DNA from 2 places in the Ensifer sp. Root558 genome. Region 1 is predicted to be linked to the other one. Evidence: riboswitches for the same ligand, from Rfam matches in the RefSeq annotation. Region 1 holds a riboswitch; the other holds the start of a gene.
The links. Region 1 has a riboswitch for FMN ahead of ASD63_RS00615 (6,7-dimethyl-8-ribityllumazine synthase). Riboswitches for the same ligand answer to the same signal wherever they lie in the genome.
Positions count from the first base shown of each region.

Region 2: linked by a shared signal. The riboswitch ahead of ASD63_RS20345 (DMT family transporter) and the one ahead of ASD63_RS00615 (6,7-dimethyl-8-ribityllumazine synthase) in region 1 are both predicted to bind FMN.

Region 1 covers NZ_LMGC01000001.1:110,235-126,322, reverse strand. Annotated here, with positions in the region: gene ASD63_RS00640 (MurR/RpiR family transcriptional regulator) at 1-87, shown strand, start outside; gene ASD63_RS00635 (ABC transporter substrate-binding protein) at 292-1,398, shown strand; gene ASD63_RS00630 (ABC transporter permease subunit) at 1,582-2,463, shown strand; gene ASD63_RS00625 (ABC transporter permease) at 2,460-3,242, shown strand; gene ASD63_RS00620 (ABC transporter ATP-binding protein) at 3,254-4,315, shown strand; FMN riboswitch at 4,438-4,587, shown strand; gene ASD63_RS00615 (6,7-dimethyl-8-ribityllumazine synthase) at 4,681-5,154, shown strand; gene ASD63_RS00610 (low temperature requirement protein A) at 5,406-6,689, opposite strand; gene ASD63_RS00605 (RpiB/LacA/LacB family sugar-phosphate isomerase) at 6,901-7,344, opposite strand; gene ASD63_RS00600 (triose-phosphate isomerase) at 7,386-8,153, opposite strand; gene ASD63_RS00595 (DeoR/GlpR family DNA-binding transcription regulator) at 8,150-8,929, opposite strand; gene ASD63_RS00590 (TIM barrel protein) at 9,030-9,968, opposite strand; gene ASD63_RS00585 (TIGR01459 family HAD-type hydrolase) at 9,983-10,834, opposite strand; gene ASD63_RS00580 (FGGY-family carbohydrate kinase) at 10,831-12,117, opposite strand; gene ASD63_RS00575 (class II aldolase/adducin family protein) at 12,114-13,166, opposite strand; gene ASD63_RS00570 (glycerol-3-phosphate dehydrogenase) at 13,177-14,694, opposite strand; gene ASD63_RS00565 (2-hydroxyacid dehydrogenase) at 14,709-15,746, opposite strand; gene ASD63_RS00560 (FGGY-family carbohydrate kinase) at 15,743-16,088, opposite strand, start outside.
Region 2 covers NZ_LMGC01000023.1:105,330-121,417, forward strand. Annotated here, with positions in the region: gene ASD63_RS20340 (esterase-like activity of phytase family protein) at 1-1,485, opposite strand, end outside; gene ASD63_RS20345 (DMT family transporter) at 1,553-2,467, opposite strand; FMN riboswitch at 2,555-2,737, opposite strand; gene hupB (DNA-binding protein HupB) at 2,862-3,137, opposite strand; gene lon (endopeptidase La) at 3,358-5,778, opposite strand; gene clpX (ATP-dependent Clp protease ATP-binding subunit ClpX) at 6,163-7,440, opposite strand; gene ASD63_RS20365 (ATP-dependent Clp protease proteolytic subunit) at 7,725-8,357, opposite strand; gene ASD63_RS20370 (phospholipase D family protein) at 8,645-10,204, opposite strand; gene ASD63_RS20375 (endonuclease/exonuclease/phosphatase family protein) at 10,224-11,081, opposite strand; gene ASD63_RS20380 (VOC family protein) at 11,241-11,888, opposite strand; gene ASD63_RS20385 (cytochrome P450) at 12,094-13,332, shown strand; gene ASD63_RS20390 (cupin domain-containing protein) at 13,368-13,712, opposite strand; gene ASD63_RS20395 (O-acetylhomoserine aminocarboxypropyltransferase) at 13,763-15,046, opposite strand; gene ASD63_RS20400 (CoA-binding protein) at 15,251-15,679, opposite strand; gene ASD63_RS20405 (DMT family transporter) at 15,866-16,088, shown strand, end outside.

The sequences.
Region 1 (16,088 bases):
AGTTCGAACTGGGACGAAACCCGGGATCGGATGAAGACGCTCGAGGGCCTGTTCGATTCCACCCGCATCTTTCGCAAACCGGTCTAGGAGAATTCGCCGACACGTTCACAGGATTTCATGCAGTTATGCGACAGTGGCCCGCCGAAGCCAAAAAAGAAATGTTCTTCCAACGACATACGCGGCGCGAACGGATAAACCCCTGTCACATTACTTTCATCGCATCTCTTTAACAGCTTCGCCGAAATCGACTGAAACCCAACGAATTTGACTAAACCCATAAGGAGAACTCCAGTGATTTCAAAAACCCAACGCCTGCTTTCGCTCTCCACCGCCATTTTCCTGGCGACGACGGCAATCGCCGCTGCCGAACCGAGCGCCGAGCTCATCGAAGCCGCCAAGAAGGAAGGCATGCTGACGACCGTCGCCCTGCCCCACGACTGGTGCGGCTACGGCGACGTCATCGCCTCCTTCAAGGCCAAGTATCCGGAAATCCAGGTCAACGAACTGAACCCGGACGCAGGCTCGGCCGACGAAGTCGAAGCCGTCAAGGCCAACAAGGACAACAAGGGCCCGCAGGCGCCTGACGTCGTCGACGTCGGTCTCGCCTTCGGCCCGCAGATGAAGGCCGAAGGCCTGCTGCAGCCCTACAAGGTCTCCACCTGGGACGAGATCCCGGACAGCGTCAAGGACGCCGAAGGCTACTGGTACGGCGACTACTACGGCGTCATGTCCTTCCTCGTGAACAAGGACCTCGTCCAGAACGCACCGAAGGACTGGGCTGATCTGCTGAAGCCGGAATATGCCGGCCAGGTTGCTCTCGCCGGTGACCCCCGCGCCTCGAACCAGGCGATCCTCGGCGTTCTCGCCGCTGGTCTCGCAAAGGGCGCAAAGTCCGGCAAGGAAGCCGGTGAAGCTGGTCTCGGCTACTTCGCCGAACTGAACAAGGCCGGCAACTTCGTTCCGGTTATCGGCAAGTCGGGCACGCTCGCCCAGGGCTCGACCCCGATCGTCGTTGCCTGGGACTACAACGCGCTCGGCTGGGCAAAGACCCTCAACGGCAACCCGCCGACCGAAGTCGTCGTTCCGGCCAGCGGCGTTCTCGCCGGCGTCTACGTTCAGGGCATCTCGGCCTACGCGCCGCACCCGAACGCAGCGAAGCTGTGGATGGAGCACCTCTACTCCGACGAAGGTCAGCTCGGCTGGCTCAAGGGCTTCTGCCACCCGACCCGCTTCAACGCCATGGTCAAGGCCGGCAAGGTTCCGCAGGAGCTGATCGACGCCCTGCCGCCGGCAGCCGCTTACGAGAAGGCCTACTTCCCGACGCTCGAAGAAGTCGACGCCAACAAGGCTGCCGTCACCGGCGGCTGGGATTCCGTCGTCGGCGCGAACGTTCAGTAAGCCTTTCCACAGACATGTCGCCCCGACCGGTTTTCCGGTCGGGGCGCATAGGTTATTCGTAAGAAATTCAAGTCCTTGGAGCGAGATCTGGGAGCCGTGCGCGGCTTCGTCGGTTTCCCGCTTCTTGCTTGCAACAATCGATAACGCCCGCGTGGAAAACGCGGCTTCAGGGGCGCGAACGGAATGTCATCTGCTAAACCCGACGCCAGCCCGCCGGCGCGTCGCCTACCGCTTCACTGGCTGGGCATTCTTCCCTTTGCCGCCTTCGTGACGCTGTTCCTGCTTTTGCCGACGATGAAGATCGTGGTCGGCGCGTTTCAGACGCCCGATGGCAGCTTCACGCTCGACAACATCCGCGGCCTGTTCACGCCCTCGATTCTGGCTGCCTACTGGATCTCCATCAAGATCAGCATCGCCTCGGCGCTTCTCGGCTGCCTGATCGGCTTTGCCATGGCGTCCGCCATCGTCTTCGGCGGCTTGCCGAAGGGGATCCGCGGACCGCTCCTGACCTTCTCCGGCGTCGCCTCCAACTTCGCCGGCGTACCGCTCGCCTTTGCCTTTCTCGCGACGCTTGGACCTGTCGGCATCGTCACCGTCTTCCTGCGCTCGAACTTCGGGCTCGACCTCCGGATGCTCGGCTTCAACCTGCTGTCCTTCTGGGGGCTGACGGTCACCTATCTGTTCTTCCAGATCCCGCTGATGATCCTGATCATCACGCCGGCACTCGACGGCCTGAAGCGCGAATGGCGCGAGGCCGCCGAGATCCTCGGCGCCACCGGCCTGCAATACTGGCGCATGGTCGCCTTCCCGATCCTGCTTCCGTCGCTGCTCGGCACGCTGGCGCTGCTTTTCGCCAATGCCTTCGGCGCCGTTGCGACCGCGATCGCACTCACCGGCTCGTCGCTCTCGATCGTGCCGATCCTGCTCTTTGCCCAGATCCGCGGCGACGTGCTCGGCAACCCGCATCTCGGTTACGCGCTCGCCTTCGGCATGATCGTCGTCACCGGTATCGCCAACGCGATCTACATCTGGCTGCGCAGCCGCAGCGAAAGGTGGCTGAAATGAAGAAGATCTGGGCCTGGGGAGCCCTCGTTTTCGGCCTCCTCTATTTCACCCTGCCGCTCATTGGCATGACCAACTTCTCCTTGAAGATGCGCCGCGGCGAATACTCCTTCGACGCTTACCAGAAGGTCTTCGCCGACCCGCGCTTCCAGGAGACCTTCACCTATTCGGTGCTGCAGGCCTTGTTCACCATCCTCTTCGGTGTTCTGCTCGTCGTGCCGACAGCCTATTGGGTCCGCCTCAAGCTGCCGCGGCTGCGCCCCGTCATCGAGTTCATAACGCTGCTGCCGCTGGTCATCCCAGCGATCGTCATCGTCTTCGGCTACATCCGGCTCTACAACACCTCGAGCTGGCTGCCGTTGACGGGCTCGCTCACCGGCACCAACATCCTCCTGATGTTCGGCTATGCGACGCTTGCGCTGCCCTACATGTACCGCGCGGTCGACACCGGCCTTCGCACCATCGACGTCGCCACCTTGACCGAGGCCGCCCAAAGCCTCGGCGCCGGATGGACGACGATCCTTGCCAAGATCATTCTGCCGAACGTGCTCGTCGCCGTGCTCTCGGGCGCCTTCCTGACCTTTGCCATCGTCATCGGCGAGTTCACCATGGCTGCCTTGCTCAACCGCCCGGCTTTCGGCCCCTACATGCAGCTCCTGGGCGCCAACCGCGCCTATGAACCGGCCGCACTCGCCGTCATTGCATTCGGCATCACCTGGGGCTGCCTCGGCCTCATCCAGCTCGTCTCGCGCTTTCAAAAAAGCGCGCCTCCTAAGGCCTGAGGACCGCACCCATGAGTTTCCTGTCACTCACCAGCATCAAGAAGTCCTTCGGCCCGGTTCACGTCGTGCACGATTTCAACATGGACATCGAAAAGGGCGAGTTCGTCTCGTTCCTCGGGCCATCGGGCTGCGGCAAGACCACGGTCCTGCGCATGATCGCCGGCTTCGAAAGCCCGACCAGCGGCAAGATCGTCATCAACGGCCGCGACCAGAACTCGCTGAAGCCCAACCAGCGCAACATCGGCATGGTGTTCCAGGCCTATGCGCTGTTTCCCAACATGAACGTGCATGACAACGTCGCCTTCGGCCTCAAGGTCGCAGGTACAGACAAGTCGGAGATCGACGCGAGGGTGAAGCAGATGCTCGGGCTGATCAAGCTCGAGCACCTGGCGGACCGCTTCCCCTACCAGCTCTCCGGTGGTCAGCAGCAGCGCGTTGCGCTTGCCCGCGCCATTGCGGTCAAGCCGCAGGTGCTGCTGCTCGACGAGCCGCTGTCGGCGCTCGACGCCAAAATCCGCGTGTCGCTGCGCGAGGAAATCCGGCAGATCCAGCAACAGCTCGGCATCACCACCGTGTTCGTGACCCATGACCAGGAAGAAGCGCTGTCGATCTCCGATCGCATCGTCGTCATGAATGCCGGCCGCGCCGACCAGATCGGCACCCCCTTCGAAATCTACAACACGCCGTCAACGCGTTTCGTCGCCTCCTTCGTCGGCACGCTCAGCATCATCGAAGGCAAGGTCGCGGACCCGGCCGCGGGTGCCGTCACGATCGGCAACCAGCAGATCGCGCTGAAGGATCCGATTGCCGGCATGAAGGGCGGCGACAGCATATCGCTGGCGCTTCGTCCCGAAGCGGGCTCGATCGCCGAGGGCGCCACGGGCGACACGTCGCTTGCCGGCGAGGTCGTCTCGACGAGCTTCCTCGGCTCGGTCATCCGCACGCGCCTTCGCGTCGGCGGCGACGTCATCTCCTTCGACATGTTCAACAATCCGGGTGTGGCCCCGCCGGTTTCCGGCGACAACGTCACGCTGCGCTTTGCCGCCAAGGACCTGCTGGTCATTCGGGAGTAGGCCGATTGACGCCATCGGAACGATTTCTTCCGATGGCTCCAAACACTGGAAAAATCTGTCGTGATTTCTGGCATTTTCGTCGCACCGTGCGTTTGACCGCGCGCGGTCGCGCTATATAGTCGCGTTGTTCTCAGGGCGGGGTGAAATTCCCCACCGGCGGTAGCGGCCGAAAGGCCGAAGCCCGCGAGCGCCTCAGGGTTTCGCCCTGGGGGTCAGCAGATCCGGTCAGAATCCGGAGCCGACGGTCACAGTCCGGATGGAAGAGAGCAAGCAGCAACGTGGGTCCCCGCGACGGGACCTCGCGCGCATGCATGTTCGCCCGACGGGATCATTGGAAAACGCCAAACCCTGAAAGGCTTGAGACCATGACCATTCTTTCCCACCCCGCCGCCAAGATCGCGATCGTTCGTGCCCGCTGGCATGCCGATATCGTCGGCCGCTGCGTCGATGCCTTCGTCACGCAATGGACGAAGCTTGGCGGGTCGGCCGCCGACGTCGAGATCTTCGACGTACCCGGCGCGCTCGAAATCCCGCTGCATGCGCAGACGCTGGCCAAGACCGGCCGCTATGCCGCGATCCTCGGCACCGCCTTCGTCGTCGACGGCGGCATCTACCGCCACGATTTCGTCGCCGGCACCGTGCTCGACGGCATGATGCGCGTGCAACTCGACACCAATGTGCCGGTGCTTTCCGCCGTACTGACGCCGCACAATTTCCAGGAAAGCGAACCGCTGATCGCCTTCTTCCGCGAGCACTTCGTTACCAAGGGTACGGAGGCGGCCAACGCCTGCGCCCAGATCCTCGACGCCCGCGCCAAGCTGGCGCTCGTCAACGCCTGATCGGCGAGATGCGCTTGAGGTTGGCTCGCCCCTCATCCGCCCGGTGAAGGCTCGCCCCTCATCCGCCCGGTGAGGGGAATGCCCCTCATCCGGCCTGCCGGCCACCTTCTCCCCGCCTGCGGGGAGAAGGCTAGCGTGAGGGGGCAGCGGCAGGGGCGAACAGCGCCAAACGCTGCGCTTGAATCAACCTCTGAACCACCTGAATCGGCTCACCAGCTTGAGCCGGCAACGCGCTGTTTCGACTCGCAAAATCAATGCGCAGCCTCGTTCTTGCGCAGGCTGCGATCCAGTGCCGCCACGCGGTGCCGGTGCCCCGCCACCTCGTAGCCGACGATGGTGACGACGGGCGCGAGCATCAGGATGATCAGGCACTTGGCCATGTCGAGCCCGGCCATGGCCGCGACCACTGACGCGGCCAGCACCACTGCCGTGCCCGCGAGCAGCCAGAGATGCAACCGCTCCACCTGCTGCATAAGATAGGCGTACATCGCATAGAGCAGCCCGATGTAGCACGCGACGGGCACCGCAACGGTCAGCACCGTTGCGACCGAGCCGATATGCGCCTTGTGCTCGATGTAATAGGCCGCCACATGCAGGCCGGCGCCAGTCGCCACGATCGAGGCGAAGATCGGCATGTGGCCGTAGCCCCAGACGAAGGAGCGTTTTTGACGGTGCCGGTGCAGGATCTCGGCGCTCGGCAGCAGAAAATAGATCCACCACATGCCGAAGGTGAGCCCCGTACCGGCGAGGCAGACGAGCGCGACATCGAGGTTCCAGCCCTGCCCTTCGACCACGGCGGAGATTGAGGCGACCGTGCCGACCACCCCTTCCCCAAGCGCGATGATCGCGAGCAGCCCGTAGCGCTCGGCGATGTGATGGGCATGCCAGGGCGTTCCGCCGTAGCGCATCTCGGCGACATAGGGGCCCAGCATCTCGATCGCCGTCAGCCCCACGACCATGACGAAGGTCACCAGCAGCGAGAAATCGAAGAAGATCAGAACGACCCAGCCAAGCTGGGCGAGGCTGATTGCTTTGACATAGGCCATGCAGGCATCCCGTCGGGCCGGGTCCTGCCGGCTGGCGCGCAGCCATTGGAAGAGCATTGCCACCCGCATGACGACATAGCCGAGCACCATGATGCCGTTGTCGAGATGCTCACCCTTGTCGATCGATTCGAACATTGGCGGCAGGGCGATCGCAAGGATCAGCACGCCGACCATCTGCACCATGGTGACGATGCGGAATACCCAGTCGTCCGTGTCGTAGGCGGAGGCAAACCAGCTGAAATTGATCCAGGCCCAGCAGATGGAGAAGGTCGCAAGCGCGAAGCCGAAGAGGCCGGAAAAGAAGTGCCCTTCGGCCAGGAAATGAGCAAGCTGCGAAGCCGCCAGGCTAAAGGCGATGACGAAGGTCAGGTCGAACAAGAGTTCGAGCGTCGTCGCCGTCCTGTGATGTTCATGCGTGTCGCGACCGCTCATGCGCGCCACATGGTGGTGCGCGCTTTGATGCGGCTCGGTCGGGGTGGTTTCACTCATGCGGCGACGCCCTTCAATTGACGATCCGCAAGAATATTCAAATATTTGCAGAAGCTTCGTCAAGGCGAAGCGGGAGACCGGACATGAAAACGCCCGGCATCGCTGCCGGGCGTGTCGTCACGATGCCTGAGGGAGGATCAACGGCATCGCGAGATAAGGTAGGCCTTGAACCGGGAACCGGATGCAGACGGCAAGCCGCCCGCCCCTTCCCTCAACCGGCTCTTGCGGCATCCAGGCGATTGATCGCCTCGACATTGCCGGCTGAAGAGCCGTTCGGGTCGAACTCGGACGCGAGCCAGGTGTCGACGATCGACTTTGCCAGCTCCGGACCGATGACGCGGGCGCCCATGGTGATGATCTGGGCGTTATTCGACTTGGCGGCCCGCTCGGCCGAATAGGTGTCGTGCGTCAGCGCCGCGCGGATGCCCGGCACCTTGTTGGCCGAGATGCATACACCGATGCCGGTACCGCAGAACAGTATGCCGCGGTCATGCTTGCCCTCGACAACCTGCTGCGCCAGGTTCTGTGCGAGGTCCGCATAGAAGCCGGACTGGCTGAGATCCACGACTTCCACGTCGCTGCGGCCACCGAGATGGGCGGCTATGACATCCAGCAGGGGCTTGCCGGCGCTGTCGGCTCCGATTGCAATCTTCATGATTGTTCCTTTCGTTCTTCTTGAGCTGCAACGGCCGGGGCTCAGATCGCCTTGGCGACACGCTGCAGAATGTCGAGATAGCCAGTGACGTCCCAGGCGGAGCGGCCGATGAAGAGGCCGTCGATATGCGCCTGGGTGATCAGTTCTTCGCAATTGCCGGGGTTGACGCTGCCGCCGTAGAGCACCGGCACGCGACGGCCGAGGGCGGCTTCCGCCACCTCTGCGATGCGCTTGTGGCGCTCGTCGGCATAGTCAGCCGTCGCCGGAATGCCGTTGACGCCGATCGCCCAGACCGGCTCGTAGGCCAGCAGGATCGTCGCCTTCTTCGCCGCGCCTTCGAGAAGTGCCAGCGCGCCTTCGACCTGGCGCTTCAGCACCTGATCCGCCTCGCCCGCTTCGCGCTCAGAAAGCGTCTCGCCGATGCAGATCAGCGGCACCAGACCATGGCGCACGGCGGCTGCCGTCTTCAGGCCGACGGTGCGGTCGGTCTCGCCGAAATGCTCGCGCCGCTCGCTGTGGCCGAGCTCGACCACATCGAGGTTGCAATCCGCAAGCATCAGCGGCGACACCTCGCCGGTCCAGGCGCCGGCATCGTCCCAATGCATGTTCTGCGCGCCGACCTTGACGCTGGTGCCGGAAAGTCGCGCCTTGACCTCACGCACCGCCGTGAACGGCGGAATGACGAAGCGCTGGATGCGGTCGTCGCGCGAAGCGTCGGCAGCCGCCAGGCCGTCGGCAAAGACCATCGCCTCGGCAAGCGTCTTGTTCATCTTCCAGCTGGTGCCGACCCACAGGCCTGACTTGCTCATGCTTTCTCCTTGAGATTGTCGATCCTGACCAGCCGGATGCCTGCCTCTTCGAGCGGTGCGGCATGTTCGGCCGAAACTTCAGCGCCGGTCAGCACCGCGTCGAAGGAATCGAGCCCGGTCAGGAAATGGAGCGCAGAGCGCCCGAATTTGTCGTGGTCTACTAAGAGGTATTTGCGCTTGGCCGCCTTCACCATCAGGCGCTTGGCCTGCACCACCTCCTGGTCCTGGTGGAAGGCCGTGGTGCCTTCGATGGCAGAACTCGAGAGAAAGGCGATATCGACGCGCAGCGACCGCAGCGCCTCGTCCGTGACGATGCCGAAGAAGCCGTTGAACTTCTTGCTGTATTGGCCGCCGAGCGCGATGACGTTGATGCCCGCAGCACCTGAGAGGCTGGTGATCACGCCGAGATTGTTGGTGATGACCGTCAGCGGCCGGATGTCGCGGATGCAATCGGCGATCGCGCCGGTGGTCGAACTGTCGTCGATGAGGATGCTCTGCCCCGGCTCGATCAGGCTCGCCGCATGTTCGGCGATCCGCCGCTTTTCGGAGATGGCGATCTTTTCGCGGTAGCGGAAATCGCTTTCGAATTGCGGGCTCGACTGGATCGAGGCGCCGCCATGGACCTTGCGCAAGAGGCCCGCTTGCTCGAGGTCGTCGAGGTCGCGATGCACTGTCATCTTGCTGACGCCGAAGCGCAAGGAGAGGTCTTCGACGGAGGCCGTTCCGGCCTCCATCAACACATCCATGATCGCCTGTCGCCTGTCTTCCGGCTTCATCGTCTCGGTCCCGATCCCGCGCAGCCTCGACCACGCTCACCGTGAGAAGGTAACACCTATTTGTGATATTTCAATTTATCTAACGTGATTTTGTGATCTTTCAGTGTGATTTTTCTGTGCGATTGAAGCCCGTATCGATATGCGGCTCCCAGAATTCGACCGACTCCCGGATCATCTCGACGACGTTGTGGTCCGTCGGCTCGCGTTCGCGGAAGGAAAGCTCCAGGCAGATCTCGTTGTCGGTGCCGCCACCGGCCTTGACCGCGCCGATCAGCCTCTCCGGCGTGATGCGGCCGTCGCGGTTGTAGGCGGCGGTGAACGGCCAATGACCGCCCTTGTTCATCGAGGATTGCTTGATGTGGATGATCGGCGAGCGCTCAGGGAACGCCGCCGCCCAGGCATAGGGATCGATGTCGTTGGGGTTGTCGGAGGTGACGTCGCCGTGGTCGATATCGACCATCATCTTCATCGGGATCGGCAAATGGGCTTCGGCGAGCCGCCGGTCGAGCGCACGGCATTCCTCGATCGTGTGGCCGAACTCGCGCCCGACCGACATCGGCTCCCAGAAGACATAGGAGAGCCCCGCCGCCTTGCCGTGCTCGGCAACTTCGCGCCAGCAATCGATGGCGATCCGCATCATCGCCTCGCGCCGCGACGGGTCGTCGTAATCGCGAAGCGTGAAGATCGCGAACTGCGTGCCCATGCCCGAGGCGCCAAGATCGGCGGAGATATCGGCGAAGGTCTTGAACCAGTCGACATAGTAGCGCCTGACATCCGGGTCCGGATGGCCGAAATGATTGAGCCGACCATAGGGGCCGGTCATGCCGGAGGTGATCTTCACGCCGGTACGGTCGAGCGCCCGACGAAACTGCCTGACGGTCTTGGCGATCGTTGCCGCCGGCCAGCCGGGATTGACGAACTCGTGGGTGAGCTGAACGTAGCCGATGCGGATCTTCTCGGCGATCGTGTCGATCAGGTCGTCAGGCTCGGCGAAGCGGTTGACCAGCGGATTGGTGTTGAGCGACAGCGTGAAGGCCACGACCTTACTCCCGGCTACCAGAGAAATTTCGGAAGGATGAAATCGGGGTTGGCGCCGTGTTCGGCAAAGAGCTTGCGGCGCTCCGCGTCCGAGGCGCGCTCCAGGATCCCCGTCGTCACCAGTATCGAGCGAAGTCCCGCGCTCGCGGCACCGGCAATGTCATGCTCGATGCTGTCGCCGATCGCGCAGACACGCGTCGGATCCGGATGGCCGAGGAATTCCAGCGCGGCTGCATAGATGTCGGCAAAGGGCTTGCCGATCCAGCGCACACTGCCGCCAAGCTCTTCGTAGAGCTCGGCGATACGCCCGGCGCCGAAGGCGGTACCTTCCTTGATCAGCATCACCTTGTCCGGATTGGTGCACAGGCAGGGCACGCCGCGTCTGGCGGCCGGCGCCAAAAGCGCCTCGTAGTGGGAAAGCGGATGGACATCGCCCTCGCTCGCGGCGAGCAGCACGAAATCGGCATCGGCACCACTGGTCGTGCGTTCGAGGTCTAACCCCGTCAGCGGCGAGAGGTCACCGTCGCGACTGATCAGCAGGCACTTGCGCCGCCCACCGGTGGCACCCTCGCCCTCCCGCCTGAGAATCTGCCAGGCGACCTCGCCCGAGGTCAGGAACCAATCCCAGCTCCCCGCGACGAAACCGAGATCGACGAGGCGACGGTCGTTTTCCGCCGAGCGCTTGCCGGAATTCGAGAGGATGATGATGCGCTTTCCCGCATCCTTCAGCTTGACCAGCGTTTCGGCCGCACCCGGATAGGGCCCGCGGCCATCGCGCAGCACGCCGAACTGATCGATCAGGAAGGCGTCGTAGCGATCGGCAATCTCGCCAAGCCTCGCTATCGCAGTCGTTTGAGCAAACGTCACAGCACACCAGCCTTTCTGGCACCGGCCAGCGCCAGCCGTGCCGTGCCGGCCGCCGCCTCCTCGGACAGGACGGGCAGGAACGGCACGCCGAGCTTGCGCGCCCGGATCGCGCTCCAGGCCGCGTTCTTGGCGCCGCCGCCGACACTGCGAAGCGATCGGAGCCCCGGTCCGCCAAGCGACGCCAGCCGCTGATAGGCGAGGCTCTCGACGCCGGCGATGCCCTCGAAGATTGCCTTGAGGAAGGTCGCGTCATCGGCCGGCCGCGGGCTCATGCGCGGGGCGAAATCCGGATCGGCGATTGGGAAGCGCTCGCCGGGCTTCACCAGCGGATAATAATCGAGCCCGGTGTCGACGGCCGGATCGATCCCGGCCGAAAGTGCAGCGATCCGCTCCGGCGAGAAATGCTCGGCCAGCACCACCCCGCCCGTATTGGACGCCCCGCCGGCGAGCCACATCTCGCCGATGCGGTGACTGTAGAGCCCGTATTCCGGCGCAAACAGCGGACGGTCGGACAGCATCTTCGCTGTCAGCGTCGTGCCGAGCGCGCTGACGCCGTCGCCCGGCTGATCGGCGCCAGTGGCGAGAAACGAGGCGCATCCGTCCGTGGTGCCGGCAACGACCACCACCTCGCTTGAAAGCCCGAAGGCTCCGGCCGCTTCCGGCGAGATCGTCGCGATCGGCGCACCAGCCGGCAGCACATCCGGCAGCAGTTCGACGCGGGCGCCGGTCTTTTCCATCCAATCCGGCCAGGACCGCGACACGGGATCGTAGCCGGTCTTCAACGCATTGTTCTCGTCGGAGACATCGTAGAGCCCGGTGAAATGCCCGGCCAGCCAATCGGCCTGATGGATCACCCGGAACACGCCCGGCACAGTCTGGAAAGCGAGAAGCTTGGCAAGGCCGGATGTGGCGCCATGGGCCGCACTTTCGCGCGGCGCATAGGCAGAGACCGCATCGAGCGGTGCGCGGTCGGCAACCGGGTCGTTGTACATCATAGGCGTTGCCAACGGCGCGCCCGCATGATCGACCGGCAGCATCGTGCCCGATGTACCGTCGATCGAAAGTGCAACGACCTTCTGCCTGTCGGTACCCCCAAGCGCTTCTTCGAGCGCCGCCTGCACGGCCTTCCACCAGCCGATCGGATCGCGGTGATCCGCAGAAAAAGCCGAGAGCTTCGCTGCACCCGATGCCACGACCGTGCCGTCCGCCGCCATCGCGACCGCACGGGCGCCAGAGGTGCCAAGGTCGATGCCGACGACCAGCTTGCGATTGTCACCGCTCATTGCAGCACCTGTCCGGCGCGGTTGAGCTGCTGGCGGTATTTCTCGGCGTCCCAGCCGAGAAGCTCGGCGTTCTCCGCCTCGGTCAGGTAACGTAACCGTGCGTCCGCTGGAATGCGTGCCGTCACGTCGGCAAGGCACCGCGCCATGGCGAAGGCACCGGCAGAAATCTCCTTCTGCACGAGCACGCCCTTGCCCGGGAAGAGCAGCAAGGGCGGCAGGCTGTCGCCGCTCGCACGCCGCTTCGTCTCGATCGAAAGCGCGGTCTCGCCGGGCGCGGCCACCGACACCCCCTTGCCGAGGAAGATGACATGATCGGGATAGAGACTGCCGCCGGCAGCAAGCCGGCAACTGTCGAGATCGGCGGCGACCGAATGCAGGGCAATGTCCTCCGGCAGCCGGTAATCGCTGTCGACCGCAAGCCGACCGAGCGACGCGAGATCGGCGGCCAGCGCCTGCCGACGCGTGCCGGTCAGGCGGCGGGTAATGTCGGTGAGCAGGATCGCCGCGTCGACCACGGTTTCAGCGGCGACGACCAGGCCGTGATTGCCGAGGATCAGAACCGACGTGTTGTCCTGCATCCGCTCAGCGATTGCTCTTGCAAGCGGCAGGCCCGGGCGGGCATAGGGCACGAAAACATGGGGGTAGCCGGCAAGCCGCTCAGCAGTGATCGCCGCACCGTTGGTCTGCACCGCCGTCGCGATCGTCTCGACGCAGTGCACATGCACCACCACCTTCTGCGGCATCAGCGCATGCACGGTGGTTTCGATCGAGGGGCGCAGGCCCGAAGGGTTGCGCTCGGTTATCACGAAATCCTGCGCCTTCTCGGTTGCCGGGTCGTTCGCTTCCAACGCATTGAGCAAGGGCTCGAGTGCCACCGGCACCATGACGTCGCGCTGGCGCGCATGCGCCAGCCACAGGCCCGAGGCCTTGATCCAGAGCGTACCGCCCTCCTTGATCGAGGTATTGCCGCCCGCCCCCTGCACCAGCAGCGGATCCGCCCCGACGCGGGCCGAAAGATCGAGAAGCGCTTCGAATTCCAGACTTCGCATCCGTTCTCCTTCAGGCCGCGGCCTGCTGGCGGTCCAGCCAATGAGTAAAGGCCTGCCGCTCGGCCGGCGTCATGTGCAGGCCATGCTTGGTGCGCCGGTCGAGAATGTCGTCCGCCGTCAGCGCCCATTCGTTTTCGATGAGGAAACGCGCCTCGCGCTCGCGAAAGAGCGAACCGAAAGCCGGGCCGAGATCATCAAGCGATGTAGCGCCGGCAAGCAGCGCATGCGTGCGGGTGCCATAGAGCCGCGCATAGTGTTTGACGAGATCCGATGGCAACCAGCGATAGCGCGCCTTCAACTCACCCAGGAACAGATCGAAATCGGCCGCCGCCATGTCGCCGCCCGGCAGATGCGCCTTCGCCGTCCAGGCCGGCCCCATCTTGGGGAAAAACGGCTTCAGCCGCTCCAGCGCATGTTCGGAAAGCTTGCGGAAAGTGGTGATCTTGCCGCCGAAGACCGAGAGCAACGGCGCCTGGTTGTCAGTCGCATCGACCTCGAAAATATAGTCACGGGTGACGGCCGAGGGGTTTTCGGCATTGTCGTCATAGAGCGGTCGTACGCCGGAGAAGCTGTAGACGATATCGTCCGACGTCAGCTGCTGCTTGAAGTAGCGGTTCACCGATTTCAAGAGATAGGCGATCTCGTTGCCGTCGGCGGTCACGTCCTCCGGACGGCCTTCGTAGGGGATATCCGTCGTGCCGATCAGCGCCAGGTCGTTCTGGTAGGGATTGATGAAGATGACCCGCTTGTCCGGGTTCTGCACCAGATAGGCCTGCCGCCCCTCCCAGAATTTCGGCACGACGATGTGGCTGCCCTTGACGAGGCGCACGCTGCGGGTGGAGTTCAGGCCCCCGATCCGGCCGATGACGTCGTTGACCCACGGACCGGCGGTGTTGACGACACAGCGCGCCCTCGCCTCGGTCTTGGCGCCGGTGCGCGTGTCGGTCATCTCGATAAACCAGAGCCCGTCCCGCCTTCGGATCGCGCTGCAGGCGGTCCGGGTCAACACCCGGGCGCCACGAGCAGTGGCATCGAGCGCGTTGAGCACCACGAGGCGCGCGTCATCGACCCAACAGTCGGAATATTCGAACGCTTTGCGATAATCGCGCTTGATCGGCGCGCCCTCGGGCGCCGTCGCAAGGTTGAGGCTGCGGGTGCCCGGCAGGCGTTTGCGCCCGCCGAGATGGTCGTAGAGGAACAGCCCGAGCCGGACGAGCCAGGCCGGGCGGTCCTGAGGGTTATGCGGCAGCACGAAGCGCATCGGCCAGATGATATGCGGCGCGGACTCCAAAAGCACCTCGCGCTCGATCAGCGCCTCGCGCACCAGCCGGAACTCGTAATATTCGAGATAACGCAGGCCGCCATGCACCAGCTTGCCGGAGCGCGAGCTGGTGCCCTGCGCCAGGTCGTCCTTTTCGCACAACAGCACCGAGAGCCCGCGCCCGGCCGCATCGCGCGCGATGCCCGCACCATTGACGCCGCCGCCGACGACGAACAGATCGTATATTCCGGTCTCGGAACTCACCATCGTTGCTCCTGTCATCAGCACGGATTGACCGGCGGCAGACCGGCGATGTAGCGGCGGACTTCCTCGGCCGCCATTTCGGCGGCGAAGGTGACGGTGCGTACCGAGGCGCCGGCAATATGCGGCGTCAGCGTCACATTCGCCAGTTGCAGCAGCGGCCAGTCTTTCGGCACCGGCTCGATCGCGAAGGTTTCGAGCATCGCCGCCGACAGATGGCCGCTCACCAGGTTCTCATAAAGGGCGTCGTAGTCGCAGAGCGGACCGCGCGCCGTGTTCACGAAGATCGCGCCCGGCTTCATCCTGGCGAAGGTCTCGGCGTTCATCATGTTGCGCGTCTCCTCCGTGACGCGCGGATGCAGGGTCACGACATCGGAACGGGAGAGAAGCGTGTCGAGCGACACCTGCTCGACGCCGGCGTTCAGATCATCGGCCGAGAGCTGCACATAGGGATCGTGCACCACCACCTTGGTGCCGAAGGCGCGCAAAAGGCGCACCACCTTGGTCCCGATATTGCCGTAGCCGATGACGCCGACGGTCATTTCGCAGAGCTCGCGACCGGTGCGATCGGCGCGGTAGAGATCGCCCCGCCACTCGCCCTTGCGCAAGGCTTCGTGGCCGGTGCGGATCAGCCGCGTTTCGGCGAGAATGGCACCAAGCGTGAACTCGGCAACGGCGTTGGCATTGCGGCCGGGCGTGTTGACGACGCGAACGCCGGCATCGCGTGCGGCCCCCATGTCGATGTTGACAGGACCGCCGCGCGAGACGGCGACGAGCCTCAAGCCGGGCAGTGCCTGAAGCATTCCGCGCGACAGAGGCGCCAGCTGCGTCACCAGGATCTCGGCGTCACCGATGAAGTCGATAATGTCCTCCGGCTTGCCGAGATATTCCTTGAGCCCGTCCATGCCCTCGACGGCATAGCCGTGCTCCATCGGCACATCCGGCCAGGGCAGTTCGAGCGTGCGGATGTCATGGCCGTTGCCGGTCGCCTCGACGATCTTGTCGCGAAACACGTCCGGCAGCATGAACCGGTCGCCGATAATGGCTATCTTCTTCATTTCGATGTTTCCTGTTGAGTTCCCGCGGCCGCACCTTGGGAGAGTGCGTGCCAGACGGGCCTGAGCGCTGTGCGCGACTGCTGGTAGGTGGGAAAGAGTTCGTTGTAGCGGCGGGCAAGCGCCGGATCGGCGGCCTCCGCGGGGCGCTGATAGGGCGTCACCCAATCGCCGAGGCAATCGGCCATCGAGGGATAGATGCCGAGCGAGACGGCGGCGATCATCGCGGCACCGGCAGCACCGGCCTCTTCCCGCTCGCTCGTCTGGACGCTGGCGCCAAGGGCAGCACCGAGGATGCGGCGGAGCGAGGCGCTGCGGGCAGCTCCCCCCGTCAGCCGGATGCGG
Region 2 (16,088 bases), on a different contig from region 1:
GGTGATCAGCGCCGGCTTCTGGGTGGCGTCGATGGTGAAGATCGTGGGCTGCGACGAGTAGACCGAATCGTTGACGGCGCGCAGGAAACCGGGCTTGTCGGCAACGGCAGCGAGACCGGAGAGTGCGCCGAAGCCGATCGGCAGGCCATCCTTCTCGGCGGAGCGGATCTGCGGATAGACCGCTTCGCCCTCGGCACGCTCATAGATCATCACGTGCGAGCGCGCGCCGCCGTCCTCGACGAGATCGACTTCGTTTGCGGTCGCAAAGAGATTGCGCGCGGGGATCGCGACGGCGCCTTCCGGCGAGATGCCCGACGGCAGGAGCTGCAGCAGCTCAGGCTCGGCGCCCGTATCCTTGTAGACGCCGACGATCGAGGCACGTTCGGACAGAACGAAGAACAGGTTGTCGTCACCGAACTTCGCCGCTTCCAGGCCCTCGGGCTCAACGCCCTTGGCCGAAGAGCGCTTCTCGGGATAGTGTCCGATGGCGGCAATCGCATGCTCGAAGCTCGCGCCCGATTCGAAGAGCACCTTGCCGGTGGTGTCGAAGATCGTGAAACCGCGCGAACCGCCTTCATAGTCGCCTTCGTTGGCAACGACGATGCGGTTGTCGCCGAGCCACTTCACCGCGTCGGGCTCGCGTTTGCGGCCCGGCTGCTCGTCCTTGAAGGCAATCGCGCCGTTGCGCTTGGTGTCGATGTTCTTGAGGTCGACCGTGCCGGCAGAGAAATGCGTCTTCACCGTTCCCGTCTTGCCGTCGATGATGACGATGTGGTTGTTCTCCTGCAGCGTCAGCGCGATCTCGTCCTTGCCGTTGAAGGAAACGAATTCCGGCTCCGGGTCTTCACCGGCGATTTCGGCAAGACCGGTCAGCGTCACGCGCTTCAGCGAACCGCAATCGGCAACACCATCCTTCAACGACAAGATGACGAGGTCGCCGGCCGGCATCTGCGGGATCTTGCCGTCGTTCAGCTCTTCATCGCGCTCGTTCTCGATGGCGATGGCCGCCAGCGTGCGGTCCTTGTTGACGGCGATCGAATCCGGCTGGCCGCCGAGATCGCAGGTCGCATCGACTTTCTTCGAGGCCAGATCGACGATCGCAAGAAGCCCCGAAGGCTTGACGAAGCTTTCGCGCGTGTTGACCGCGACGAGTGCCTTTGCACCGGCGATGGTGACCGAGGTCGGCTCGCCGGCAAAAGAGACCGTGCCGGCTGCCTTCGGCGCCTTGGCATCGGTGATGTCGATCAGGCCGACGCGCTTGCCGGGGCTGTCGGAATAGACAAGCGTGTTGCCGTCTTCGCTGGCCGTGATGATTTCGGCAGATGTCGGCGCCTTGCGCGCATCGCCTTCCGGCAGGTTATCGGCAACAGCAAAGGATGCAATGCGGTTGAAGACGGGCTCGGCCGCCGCAGGAAATGCTGCGGATGCAAGAAGAACGGCCGCAAGCGCGGTCACGCGCGAAGTGATGGTCATGAAATCCCCCATGTGCGAACACTGAAAACATGGGGGTTCTGCGCGATGCCGATGACAGCCGAATGACAACGCTTGGGTTTTACACCGTTCCGGTTGCAGGCGCGGCGCGCTCGCGCCGCATCTCGTTGCGCATGATGAACAGCGAGGCGCCAAGGATCAGCACTGCGCCGACCCAAAGATATCCTGTCGGCGCGTAACCGAAGACCAGCCAGCCCGCAAAGACGTTAAGCGGCAGCTTCAGATCGTCGAAGGGCTGCACATAGGCAGCGTCGGCAACAGTATAGGCGAGCGTCAGCAGATATTGCGCGACTACGGTCAGTATCCCGGCGAGCAGCAGGAAGCCGAGTGCTGTCCCATCCGGCATGGTGAAGCCGGCCGAAAGCGCGATGGCGCCGTTGATCGGGGTCAGAAGCACAAGCAGCCATACGGTGATCGTTTCGGGGCGCTCGAGACTTGTGAGGCTCTTGGTGATGAGCGACGAAGCGCCCCACAACAGCGCCGACAGGATCGGCAAAAGGGCGGCCCAGCTGAAGCTGTCCGACCACGGTTCGAGAATGATCATCGCCCCGGCGAAACCGACCGCGGTTGCGGCCCAGCGCGCCGCGCCGACGCGTTCGCCGAGAAACAGGCGGGCGCCGAGGATGATGAAGAACGGTGAGGTCATGACCAGCGCGATCGCCTGCCAGATCGGCACGTGCGCCAGACCGGAGACCCAGGCCCCCACACCGAAGGCGGCCAGCACCACGCGCACGACGTGACGCCAGGGATAGTCGGTGCGCATGGCCGACAGCCCGACGCGTCGCAGAAACGGCAGTGAGAAGAGGAAGGCGAAGGCATATTGCCAGAACGCCATGGCGGTGGCTGGAAAACCGAGCTTCATCGTCAGCCATTGGGTGACGACATTGAGGCCGGCGAAAGCGATCCCAGCCAACACCATGAAGCCGGCTCCGGCCATGGCGCGCGAGGAGAAAAAGCCGAGGGAAGTCTGATTCATGTCATGCACCCTGAAAGCGGACCAAACACAAATCAGGACGCATGAGCGCACGGCACGACGCCGGGCATCCCTACCCTTCGTGCCAGCGACCATTCTCTTTCATCCGGACTATGACCGTCGGCTCCGGAGTTGCACCGGATCTGCTGACCCTCTCCCCAAAAATCGAGGAAAGGCGCTCGCGGGCTTGGGCCACCTTCGCGCGTCTCCAAGACGCCGCGCTGTCATGCCCTTACCGCCGGTGGGGACTTTCACCCCGCCCTGAGAATGGGCAAGCCCTAGAGCAAATGACGGACACTCGCAAGGGCTGCCCCAAAAATGCGAAAGGGTCCGGCTTGCGCCGAACCCTCGAATACCTGGACTGCCGGCCTCGTGTCCGGCCGCCAAGCAAATCTCATCAGCCGTTGACGGCATCCTTCAGGCCCTTGCCGGCCGTGAACTTCGGCACGTTGCGTGCCGGGATGTCAACTTCCGCACCCGTGGACGGGTTACGGCCCTTCGAGGCTTCGCGGCGCGAAACCGAGAAGTTGCCGAAGCCGACCAGGCGAATGTCGCCGCCGTTCTTCAGCTCAGCCTGGATGGTCTCGAAAACTGCATCAACTGCAGAAGATGCGTCGGTCTTGGAAAGTCCGGCCTTCTCAGCAACGGCAGACACGAGCTCATTTTTGTTCATGTTTCCACCCCTTTCAGATTGGTTCGAAACGACTGTGTTTTAAGGCGCGGCGGCTTGCGCTTCGCCCGCGTCTTGCCTTTCCCAATTGCGCCTAATCCCTTGGAATGCAAGGCTTGCAGGGCGCTTTTACAACAAAAAAGACCGGCCAATGGCCGGTCTTCCCAATTTTTCTGCAAAATGAGCGCCGCGCGAGCCGGCTGCACCCATTTTCAAGCCCCCGTCAGTGGGCGACGGAGGAGCCTGCTTCGTCCTGCGAATCAACCGGTGCTACGGTTGCCGGCTCGTTTGCCGGGTCCCAATCGATCGGTTCCGGCATGCGCACCAGAGCGTGTTCGAGCACTTCGCCCACCCGCGAAACCGGGATGATTTCGAGCGCGTTCTTCACGTTGTCCGGGATCTCGGCGAGATCCTTGGCGTTCTCTTCCGGGATCAGCACCTTCTTGATGCCGCCCCGCAGCGCTGCCAGGAGCTTCTCCTTCAGACCGCCGATCGGCAGCACGCGGCCGCGCAGCGTGATCTCGCCGGTCATTGCGACATCCTTGGAGATCGGGATGCCGGTCATGATCGACACGATCGTGGTTGCCATGGCGACGCCGGCCGACGGGCCATCCTTCGGCGTCGCACCTTCCGGTACGTGCACGTGGATGTCACGCTTGTCGAACAGCGGCGGTTCGATGCCGAAGTCGATTGCGCGCGAGCGGACATAAGAAGCCGCCGCGGAAATCGATTCCTTCATCACGTCGCGCAGGTTGCCGGTGACGGTCATGCGGCCCTTGCCGGGCATCATGACGCCTTCGATCGTCAGAAGCTCGCCGCCGACCTCAGTCCATGCGAGACCGGTGACAACACCGATCTGATCGTCACGTTCGGCTTCGCCGTGGCGGAAGCGCGGAACGCCCAGATAGTCGTTAATGTTGGCAGCGTTCACTTCGACCTTCTTGGCCTTGCCCTTGATGATCTCGGTCACGGCCTTGCGGGCGAGCTTCATCAACTCGCGTTCGAAGTTACGCACACCGGCTTCGCGGGTGTAGGTCTGGATGACCGCCATCAGCGCGCCGTCTGTGACCGAGAATTCCTTCGGCTGCAGCGCGTGGTCGCGGATCGCCTTCGGCAGCAGATGCCGCTTGGCGATTTCCAGCTTTTCCTCTTCCGTGTAGCCGGCGATGCGGATCACTTCCATGCGGTCCATCAACGGCGCCGGGATATTCAGCGTGTTGGCGGTGGTGATGAACATCACGTTGGACAGGTCGTATTCGACCTCCAGGTAGTGGTCCATGAAGGTCGAGTTCTGTTCCGGATCCAGCACCTCGAGCAGCGCCGACGACGGATCGCCGCGGAAGTCCTGGCCCATCTTGTCGATTTCGTCGAGCAGGAACAGCGGATTGGACCGCTTCGCCTTCTTCATCGACTGAACGACCTTGCCCGGCATCGAGCCGATATAGGTGCGGCGGTGGCCACGGATCTCGGCTTCGTCACGAACGCCGCCCAGCGCCATGCGCACATATTCGCGGCCGGTCGCCTTGGCGATCGACTTGGCGAGCGAGGTCTTGCCGACGCCCGGAGGGCCGACGAGGCACAGGATGGGGCCCTTGATCTTGGTCGAACGCGCCTGCACGGCGAGATACTCGACGATGCGCTCCTTGACCTTGTCGAGGCCGAAATGATCGACGTTGAGCACTTCCTCGGCATGGTTCAGGTCGGTCTTGATCTTCGACTTCTTGCCCCAGGGCAGGCCGAGCAGCCAATCCAGGTAGTTGCGAACGACGGTGGCTTCCGCCGACATCGGGCTCATCTGGCGCAGCTTCTTCAGCTCTGCATCAGCCTTTTCGCGCGCTTCCTTGGAAAGCTTGGTCTTGGCGATACGCTCTTCGAGCTCGGCCATCTCGTCGCGGCCGTCTTCGCCGTCGCCGAGTTCCTTCTGGATCGCCTTCATCTGTTCGTTGAGGTAGTACTCGCGCTGGGTCTTCTCCATCTGGCGCTTGACGCGCGAGCGGATGCGCTTTTCCACCTGCAGGACGGAGATCTCGCCTTCCATGAAGCCGAGCGCCTTTTCCAGGCGCATCTTCACGCTGGTGGTCTCCAGCATTTCCTGCTTTTCGACGATCTTGATCGACAGGTGCGAAGCGACCGTGTCGGCCAGCTTCGAATAGTCCTCGATCTGGCTGGCAACGCCGACGACCTCGGGAGAGATCTTCTTGTTGAGCTTTACGTAGCTTTCGAATTCGGACACGACCGAGCGGCTGAGCGCCTCGATCTCGACCGGATCTTCCTCCGGCTCGCTCAGGCTATGCGCCGAAGCCTCATAGAATTCCTCGCGCGGCGTGTAGCCGTCGATTTTGGCGCGCGCGCGGCCCTCGACCAGTACCTTGACGGTGCCGTCGGGCAGCTTCAGCAGTTGAAGAACGTTGGCGATGGTGCCGACTTCGTAGATCGCGGACGGTTCCGGATCGTCGTCTGTGGCGTTGATCTGGGTGGCAAGCATGATCTGCTTGTCGGTGCCCATGACTTCCTCAAGCGCACGGATCGATTTTTCGCGGCCGACGAAAAGCGGCACGATCATATGCGGGAAGACTACGATGTCGCGGAGCGGCAGGACCGGGTAGGTCGCGCTTTCAGTCGCCGGTGACGTTTTGTTCGTCATGTCATTTCCTTTCCGTCCCGATTTCGGGCCCGTATCCGGGAGCCCTACAGGCACTCCCGGCTGTCATATTTTCCACATGAAAGTGGAGTGCGACCGCGTCCATTTCAAGGCTCGACGCAGACATCCACAAACAGTGGCCGGGTCCTTCTGACTACGCATCAATGCTGTTGCGGACCTTGCGACGGACTACAAGCTCATGGACCGCAACCATTAAGGTCCTTCATTGAATCGTCACATCATTGCGTTGTTTGCGGCACTTTAGCAACAATCGAATTGTGAAATCTGCGCCCCGGCGCAGGTGTCTCAACAGCTAAGTGTGAACACATGAAGCAGACATGAAAAAGCCCGCACGAGGCGGGCTTCTCAAAGGGTAATTCAGGACGCTCAGGCCGAAACGTTGGTCTTTTCGTCCGACCGTTCCGAGTAGATGTAGAGCGGCCGGGCAGCGCCCTTGACCACCTCGTCCGAGATGACCACTTCGCGCACGCCTTCGAGCGTCGGCAGCTCGAACATGGTGTCGAGCAGGATCTTCTCCATGATGGAGCGAAGGCCACGGGCACCGGTCTTGCGCACGATCGCCCGACGCGCGATCTCGCGAAGCGCGTCCTCGTGGAAGGTCAGTTCGACGTCTTCCATCTCGAACAGGCGCTGGTACTGCTTGATCAGAGCGTTCTTCGGCTCGGATAGGATCTGGATCAGCGCATCTTCATCGAGATCTTCCAGCGTCGCCAGAACCGGCAGACGACCGATGAATTCCGGGATCAGGCCGAACTTGACGAGATCTTCCGGCTCCAGTTCGCGCAGAACTTCGCCGACACGGCGATCTTCCGGCGAGCGGACCGTTGCGCCGAAACCGATCGAGGTCTTCTCGCCACGGGCGGAGATGATCTTGTCGAGGCCGGCAAAGGCACCGCCGCAGATGAACAGGATGTTGGTCGTATCCACCTGCAGGAATTCCTGCTGCGGATGCTTGCGGCCGCCCTGCGGTGGTACCGAGGCAACCGTGCCTTCCATGATCTTCAGAAGCGCCTGCTGCACGCCCTCGCCCGATACGTCGCGGGTTATCGACGGGTTGTCGGACTTGCGCGAAATCTTGTCGACTTCGTCGATGTAGACGATGCCGCGCTGGGCGCGCTCGACGTTGTAGTCGGCAGCCTGAAGCAGCTTCAGGATAATGTTCTCGACGTCTTCACCGACATAACCGGCTTCGGTCAGCGTCGTTGCGTCGGCCATGGTGAACGGCACGTCGATGATGCGGGCGAGCGTCTGGGCGAGATAGGTCTTGCCGCAGCCGGTCGGGCCGACCAGCATGATGTTCGACTTCGCAAGCTCGACGTCGCTGCCCTTGGCGGCGTGCGCCAGGCGCTTGTAATGGTTGTGAACGGCGACCGAAAGGATGCGCTTCGCCTGCTGCTGGCCGATGACGTATTCGTCCAGAACCTTGATGATTTCCTGAGGCGTCGGAACACCGTCGCGGGACTTGACCATCGAGGTCTTGTTCTCTTCGCGAATGATATCCATGCACAGTTCGACGCATTCATCGCAGATGAACACGGTCGGTCCGGCAATCAGTTTTCGGACTTCGTGCTGGCTCTTGCCGCAGAACGAACAATAAAGTGTATTCTTCGAGTCACCGCCGTTGCTTCCGCTGACCTTGCTCATTTCCACTTCCTTCCAGCACGCCGGACACTTTCAAGATAAGTATCGCGGACCACTCAATTTGCCCTGAGCCTCAACCTCAAACAGGGCTTCCGGGAGTACTCACCGCCCCAGGCGTAAACGCCCGACGCAGTCGCAACGACTCTCCCAACTCCGAACGAACACTACGCTGACAGATTCCAACATAGCATTAATGGTTCATATTACCGGCTTTACCCTGTCGATAAAGCCCTTGAGCCATTACAATTGTGTCACAATTACATCTATCCCGACACAAATGCGCGTTATCAGGCCTGCTCGCCGCCCTCGATCTCTTCGCGCGAGGTCAGAACCTTGTCGACAAGGCCCCAGCTCAGAGCTTCGTCCGCATTCATGAAATGATCGCGATCGAGCGTCTGCTCAACCTCTTCATAGGTCCGTCCGCAGTGCTTGACGTAGACCTCGTTGAGGCGGCGCTTCATCTTCAGGATGTCCTTGGCGTGGCGCTCGATATCCGAGGCCTGGCCCTGGAAACCGCCCGAGGGCTGGTGAACCATGATGCGCGCGTTCGGCGTCGCGAAACGCATGTCCTTGTGGCCGGCGGCCAGGAGCAGCGAACCCATCGAGGCGGCCTGACCGACGCAGAGCGTCGAAACGGCCGGCTTGATGAACTGCATCGTGTCGTAGATCGCCATGCCCGACGTGACGACGCCGCCCGGCGAATTGATGTAGAGCGCGATTTCCTTCTTAGGGTTTTCTGCTTCAAGGAAAAGAAGCTGGGCGCAGACGAGCGTTGCCATCTGGTCTTCGACCGGGCCGGTCACGAAGATGATGCGCTCCTTCAGAAGGCGCGAAAAGATATCGTAGGAACGTTCACCGCGGTTGGTCTGTTCAACAACCATCGGCACCAGTGCCAGGGCGGTATCAACGGGATTTCTCATATCGAACCTTCATCAATCGGGTTCGCAAAACCTTTGCGAACCGGGAATCACGGGATTTACCTTCTGCTCCTACATAGAGTGTCAACACCCTTCACTTCAAGTCGCGAAGCTTCGATAAGCTTAATCGAAGGTCCGCTTTGCTTCGAAGTTCGGCCGTCCTCCACACATGGTTGGCGATAGAACATTTTTCCATCGATATCCTCGGTTGAGGCCATGGACGCAAACTCTGCACACAGGCTTCGGTGATATCGGTAAACGAAGGGGAAATCCGCGAACCTGGGCGCTGTTCACAGCTGCGACTCGATCGGCAACACACGGATTACCCCGGCGATCATGCGCCTTGCCAGGCTCGCGTCCGGCTCGTGGCGCACCAGCCGCTCGGAGCCATTGGCGCGATCACGCCAGACAAGACGCGATCCTTCGATGTCGACCCGGTAGCTGATCGACGGCGAAGTTTCCTCCTCGAACATGGAAGCCAGTTCGCCGGCGAGTGCCGCATCCTGAAAGACGACGCCCATTTCCGTGTTGAGTGAAGCGGAGCGCGGATCGAAGTTCATCGAGCCGACAAAACCGTTCAGGCCATCGACCACGAACGCCTTGCTGTGCAGGCTCGCGTTGCGGCGTCCGAACAATGTCATGCGGTGTCCCTCGGCGACATCGCCCTGCTCCTTCAACTCGAAGAGCGCGACGCCGGCCCGGATGAGCTTCCGGCGATATTTGACATAACCGCCGTGAACGGCGGCAACGTCGGTCGCTGCAAGCGAATTGGTCAGGACCGCCACGCGAGCGCCGCGCGAAACAATGGCGGCGAGTTCCCGCGTGCCGGCAACGCCGGGAATGAAATAGGGCGAGATTATCCGCAAGTCCCGCGTGGCTGCCTCGATCAGCGGAAAGAGTTCGCGCAACAGCCAGTTCTGGCGCCGCTGCATCAGCGCCTTTTCCGGCGGATCGGATGCCAGACGGATCTCGGAACTCCAGTGAAGCCGCCGTGTGCCTTGGTAGATCTCCGCCTCGTCAACCGCCTTGTCGACGCGCTCGAGATAGAACCGGCCTGCCGGCGTGCGCGCCAATCCTTCGACGGAATCGCGCAGTGCCGGCAGATACTGCTTGCGCGGCGTGCGCAGCGCCGCGATCGGGAGCACGGATGTGCTGTTCCAGTAGCGGTCGAACATGGCGGATGCCTGCTCCAGCACGGGTCCGACCATCCAGACATCGAGGTCACGGAAATTGGAGAGCTCGGCGGCATCGAAATAGGCGTCTCCGATGTTGCGGCCGCCGGCTATCGCAACGCGGCCGTCGGCTACCCAGAGCTTGTTGTGCATGCGGCGCGTGGCGCTGAAGGCGCGGATCGCCATTTCGAAGCCGCGGCGAAAGCGGTCGGTGCGCGCCCGGCTCGGATTGAAGAGCCGTACGTCGATATGGGGATGGGCGTCGAGCGCGATGCACATTCGGTCATGGATGCCCGCATTGATGTCGTCGAGCAGCAGCCGGACGCGCACGCCACGGTCCGCGGCGGCCAGGATCTCGCGGGCGAGAAGAAGACCGGTCAGGTCGCCCTTCCAGTAGTAGTACTGCAGGTCGAGGCTGCGTCCGGCGCGCCGTGCTGCGTGCGCTCGGACCACCAGGGCCTCAATATTATCGGAAACAAGCGCCACCCCATTGGCACCCGCCTGCCCCGCAACGAGCGGCGCCACATATCGGTCGAGCTCCGTGCCGGCATCGGCCAGCGGGAGTGCGCTTGACGGCGGCCCGTGCGGGCGGCGGCCGAACCGGCCGTAGACATAGAGAACCGTCGCCACAACCAGTCCGAGGATGGCGGCAACGGTGAACAGGATAGAGGATCCCATCGAAAACTCGCCCGTGCCTTTAGGCCGCCCCCGTACGCCCGGCTTCGACCCGTCGGCCGTCTCTTTGTTCCGGCTGCGCCGCCTTCAGGTCGATCGAGGCCTTTACCGGCAGATGATCCGAGGCAATCCGCGCCAACGGCGAATCGTGCACGGCGACCGACGTCACCAGGCTATGCGGGTTTCCGAGCACACGGTCGAGCGGCAACAGGGGAAAGCGTGAGGGAAAACTGGCGACCGTCGCGTGGGACGGATCGAATACCGGGCTGAGGAAGGACAGCGACGAACGCCGCCCCATCCGCCATTCATTAAGGTCGCCGATGAGCAGCGTCGGCCGCCCGTTCGCGTCGGACGCTGCCTCGAGGATCGCCTCGGCCTGCTGGGCACGCGAATGCCGCAGAAGTCCTAGATGGGCGGCGATGATGCGCAGCGGCCCCACTTTCAGATCGAGATCGACGACCAGCGCACCGCGCGGTTCCACGCCGGGCAGCTTGAGCTGCCGCACGTCGGAAACGGCGCCCTCACGCAGCAGCAGGACATTGCCGTGCCAGCCATGCCCCTTGGTCGAAAATCCGGAAATCGGCACCGAAACAAGGTGTGCCTCGCGGCGCAAATGCTCGAGATCGAGCAGACCGGCACGCTCACCGAACCGCTGGTCGGCCTCCTGAAGCGCGACGATATCTGCGCCCAACTCACCGATGACATTGGCGGTACGACCGGGGTCGAAGCGCCCGTCGGTGCCGACGCATTTGTGAATGTTGTAGGAGGCGATTACGATATCGCCACGGCTGACCGCGGCTTCGCGATGAACGACGGTGGGGCGTCTCTTGCGGATCGCAGCGACGATCCCCGCCGATAGACTGGACTGGTTTTTTCCCATGCCGCTCCCTGCTTGCTGGCCGCATCATGCGCAAATAGGTCGCCTGGTGCCACAGAAAAAGGGAGGAAAGCGGAAGTTTGTTCCCCGCGGATAGCACGCCTGGAGATACGGACGCCGGCAGCAAACGCGCGCTACCGGCGCCCCTTCCCGCGCTTTCGTTCAATCGGCCGGCCCTGCAAACAGGATCAGATTTCCGTCGGGATCGAGCACGATAAACGTCCGTGCGCCCCAGGGTTCCGTGCGCAACGTTTGGTGAAAAAAGACCCCGGCCGACTGGTAGCTCAGGAACAATTGCTTGATGTCATTGGCGGTATCGAGGGCGATGGAGGCGGAAAGCAGGTGCTCGCGCTGCCGGATGTCGCCGACGAAGACGGGTTCGCAGACGAGACGCAGAGCGAGCCGAGCATTGTCCCGGATCACCTGCCCGTAGAAGGGCGGATCGCCGTAGACGAAATCGACCGCAAAGCCGAGCTTCTCGGTGAAGAAGTCGCACGCGGCGCTGATATCGGCAACGAACAACTGCGCGGCTGTCGATTGCAGCACCGGCTGCGGTGTGGCGGGTTTGGATTGCATGGTCATTGTCAGGGCTCCTGATTTGAGCGCCTGCCAACTGTCGAACCCCGATTGACGCGCGATCAGTTCCTGCGCGTCGGCGAGCTTGAACTCCGACTTGAGAATAGTCTCGTCGTCAAGATCGCGGAAGCGCGGCAAGGCAGCCCTGATCTCGGCTGCGACCGGATAGTATTGGTCGCGATGCCATCTGAGGTATTGCTTCGCTTGCTTCTTCAGGTTTTCAAGGTTTGGCATGGGCGCAACTACGGTCTGTGTTCCGTAGGCGGGCGTTGCCCTTTCAGCCCTCTGCCGATGCGCCCTACGCAGCCAGCAGAGATTGGCCGCCATGGCACGTGCTGTCAACGCCCCGATGGCGGCGGGTGCCGATATCCGCCCTTGCCGGCCGAACCGCGGTTCCCTTAGACATAGGGACCATTGAAGTCCGCGAAGAGCCGCTGCCATGCCTGCCATTTCCATCGACCGCACGCTGAGGCGCGTTTCCATCGACGCGCGGGATCCAGCCTTCTACCGTGATCCGCTCGCAGCCTATGCCGAGATCCATGCGCAGTGCCCGGCCTTCTTCTGGGAGGAACGTCAGCAATGGTATTTCGCCGGCTACGACCTGGTGAACGCGCTTTTGCGCGACCGACGCTTCGGCCGGCAGATACTGCATGTGGCGACACGCGACGAACTCGGCCTGCCGCTGCCGAAGCCGCATCTGAAGGATTTCGACGCGCTCGAAGCGCATTCGCTGCTGGAACTCGAACCACCGGCGCACACGCGGCTGCGCACGCTCGTCAACCGGGCCTTCGTCTCGCGGCAGATCGAACAGCTGCGGCCGGACATCGAGCAACTGTCGCATGCCCTCATCGACAGCTTTGCCGATGACGGCGAGGTCGAACTGCTGAAAAGCTTTGCCGAAACGCTTCCCGTGACCATCATCGCCCGCATGCTCGGCATTCCCGTCGAAGCGGCGCCCGATCTGCTCGACTGGTCGCATCGCATGGTTCGGATGTATGTCTTCAACCCGAGCTACGAGACCGAACTCGACGCTAACCAAGCCTCCGCAGATTTTGCCGACTATCTGCGCGGCATCATCGCCGAGAAGTGCCGCACCCCCGCAGACGACCTGCTGACGCACATGATTACCTCGGAAAAGGATGGCGAGCGGCTGTCGGAGGCGGAGCTGGTCTCGACCACCGCCCTCCTCCTCAACGCAGGTCACGAGGCGACCGTGCACCAGATCGGCAACGCGGTGAAGACAATCCTGCAATCCGGGCTTCCGGCGAAAGACCTGTTTGCCACGGAGACGGCAACCGCGCTGACGGTGGAGGAGTGTCTGCGCTTTGCGGCACCGCTGCATATTTTCCAGCGTTATGCGCTCTCGGATATCGAACTCGATGAAGGCGTCACTCTGCGAAAGGGCGACAAGATCGGCCTGCTGCTCGGAGCGGCGAACGTGGACCCGAAGAAGTTCACCGGACCGAACGCGTTCCGGCCGACGCGCGACGAAGGCGCCAATGTCTCTTTCGGAGCGGGCCTGCATTTCTGTATCGGCGCGCCGCTTGCCCGGCTGGAGCTCAATCTGGCGCTGCCTATTCTGTTTCAGCGCCTGCCGAACATGCGGCTGAAGAACGAGCCCGAGGTCAAGGACGCGTTCCATTTTCACGGCCTGGAACGCCTCGACCTCGTCTGGTGACGAGCACCGAAGACTGATCTCCGGTGCCCCAGCGATCACAGACGGATGACATAGTCCTTGCGGGTCGTCTCCACGACCTCCCAGGTGCCCTCAAAGCCGGGACGCAGGATCATGCTGTCGCCGGCGCGCAGATGCGCCGCTTCGCCGCCATCCTGCGTGACGATCGAATAGCCTGAGAGGATGTGGAAGTATTCCCACTCCTCGTAGACGATCCGCCATTTGCCGGGCGTCGATTCCCAGACCCCGGCATAGAGACCACCTTCGGCCTCCTCAAGGTTCCAGGTCTTGAACTGCGGCGCACCTGAGATGAGCCGGTCGGCCGCAGGCGTACCGATTTCCGCCTCGGCGGTGGACAGGTCAAACTTCTGCATATTCGTCATCTTGGCACCCTTGCGAAGGGCGCGCTGGCGCGCCCTTCGCAGCTAGTGTTTCAAAGCTTTGCCAACGACTGTTCGAGATCGGCGATGATGTCCGAAACATCCTCAATGCCGACCGACAGGCGCACGACGTCAGGGCCGGCACCGGCCGCCACCTGCTGCTCGGGCGTGAGCTGGCGATGCGTGGTCGAGGCTGGGTGAATGACGAGCGAGCGCGTGTCGCCGATATTGGCGAGGTGAGAGAACATTTCCAGCCCCTCGACGAAACGCTTGCCCGCCTCGTAGCCACCCTTGAGCCCGAAGGTGAAGACGGCACCGGCGCCCTTCGGCGAATAGCGCTGCTGCAGGGCGTGGTTCGGGTCGTCCTCCAGCCCGGCATAGTTGACCCAGGAAATCTTGTCGTGCGTCTTCAGCCACTTGGCGACCGCAAGTGCGTTGTCGCAATGGCGCTGCATGCGCAGCGGCAGCGTTTCGGAGCCCGTTACCAGCATGAAGGCATTGAACGGCGAGATCGCCGGACCGAAGTCGCGCAGGCCGAGGACACGCGCGGCAATGGCGAAGGCGATGTTACCGAAGGTCTGATGCAGCACGACGCCGGCATACTCCGGACGCGGTTCGGACAGCATCGGATACTTGCCGGACTTCGACCAGTCGAAGGTGCCGCCATCGACGATGACGCCGCCCATGGAGTTGCCGTGGCCGCCGATGAACTTCGTCAGCGAATGCACGACGATATCGGCGCCATGCTCCAGCGGCCGCAACAGGTAAGGTGTGGCCATGGTGTTGTCGACGATCAGCGGCAGGTCGTGCTTGCGGGCAACCTCGGCGATGGCGGCAATATCGACGAAGGTGCCGCCGGGATTGGCGAGGCTCTCGATGAAGATCGCCTTGGTGCGCCGATCGATCTTCGCCTCAATGGAAGCCGGATCGGCAGGGTCGGCCCAGCGGACCTGCCAGTCGAAGGACTTGAAGGCGTGGCCGAACTGGTTGACCGAGCCGCCATAAAGCCGGTTGGCGGCAATGAAATTGTCGCCCGGGCTCATGATCGTGTGGAAGACGAGGAGCTGTGCGGCGTGGCCGGAGGCGACGGCGAGCGCCGCCGTGCCGCCTTCGAGCGCGGCAATACGCTCTTCGAGCACTGCCTGCGTCGGGTTCATGATGCGGGTATAGATGTTGCCGAACTGCTGGAGACCGAAGAGTGCCGCCGCATGGTCGGTGTCGTTGAAGACGAAGCTCGTCGTCTGGTAGATCGGCGTCGCCCGTGCACCCGTGGTTGGGTCAGGTTGCGCCCCCGCATGGATTGCGAGCGTGTTGAAACCAGGATTGTCTTTCGTCATTTCGTCCCTCCCGTGACCAGAGCGCGGCCGCCAACCGGCGCGCCGGAGATGCTCTATCACCTTGAATCTACGCGTGAACCGCTATCGAACCTGCGCAGTTGCACGCGCAAGCCGCGGCACTATTCCAGAGCCTTCGCATGCGGTCAAAGAGGATTTTTCAAGAACTGACGGTTGTATGGTCCGCCGGCGATGTGCCGCCCGAGATCAGCCGATCAGGCGTGGGTACTCGATCGCCGGACAGCGGTCCATGACCACCTTGATGCCGGCGGCTTCCGCTTTCGCCGCAGCGCCGTCATGGCGCACGGAGAGCTGGCCCCAGATCGCCTTCGGCAGCGTCTCCAACGCGAGAATCTCGTCGACGAGCGCCGGCAGGGCGTCGGCAGCGCGGAAGACGTCGACCATATCGATCGGCTCCTTGATATCGGCGAGCCGGCCGACCACGGCCTGGCCTTGGATGCTCTTGCCGACATGCCCGGGATTGATCGGGATTACCCGGTAGCCCTTGCGCAGCAGAAACGCCATGACCCGATGGCTCGGACGCTCAGGATTCGGCGAAGCGCCGACAAGGGCGATCGTCTTGGTCTCGCGCAGGATGTCTGCGAGATAATAGTCCGGGTAAGCGTCGTGGTTCATCTGCAGCTTCGGATCCGTTCGTGTTAAACGGTCGTATAATGATGGCGAGGCCGGCCAAGTCAACCGTGCGGCCCGCTCGTCCCCCGCCAAAGATTGCCGCTTCCGCAAGACTTTCCGGTTGCTTTTGCGCCCGTGCGGCGCGACAAGCGTCTCAACGCCCGCTACACCGTTTCCGAGGTTTCAATCTTGCCGCTTGATGTCATTGCGCTCGTCCTGTTCGGGGCGTTGTTGCACGCGACCTGGAATGCGTTGGTCAAGGCGGGAACGGAAAAGTCGCTCGACGCTGCGATGATCGCGCTCGGGGCCGCAGCCGTCGCCATCCCCTTCCTGCCATTCATGCCATTGCCCAAACCGGAAGCGTGGCCATACATCCTGGTTTCGGCACTGTTCCAGTTCGCCTATTTCCAGC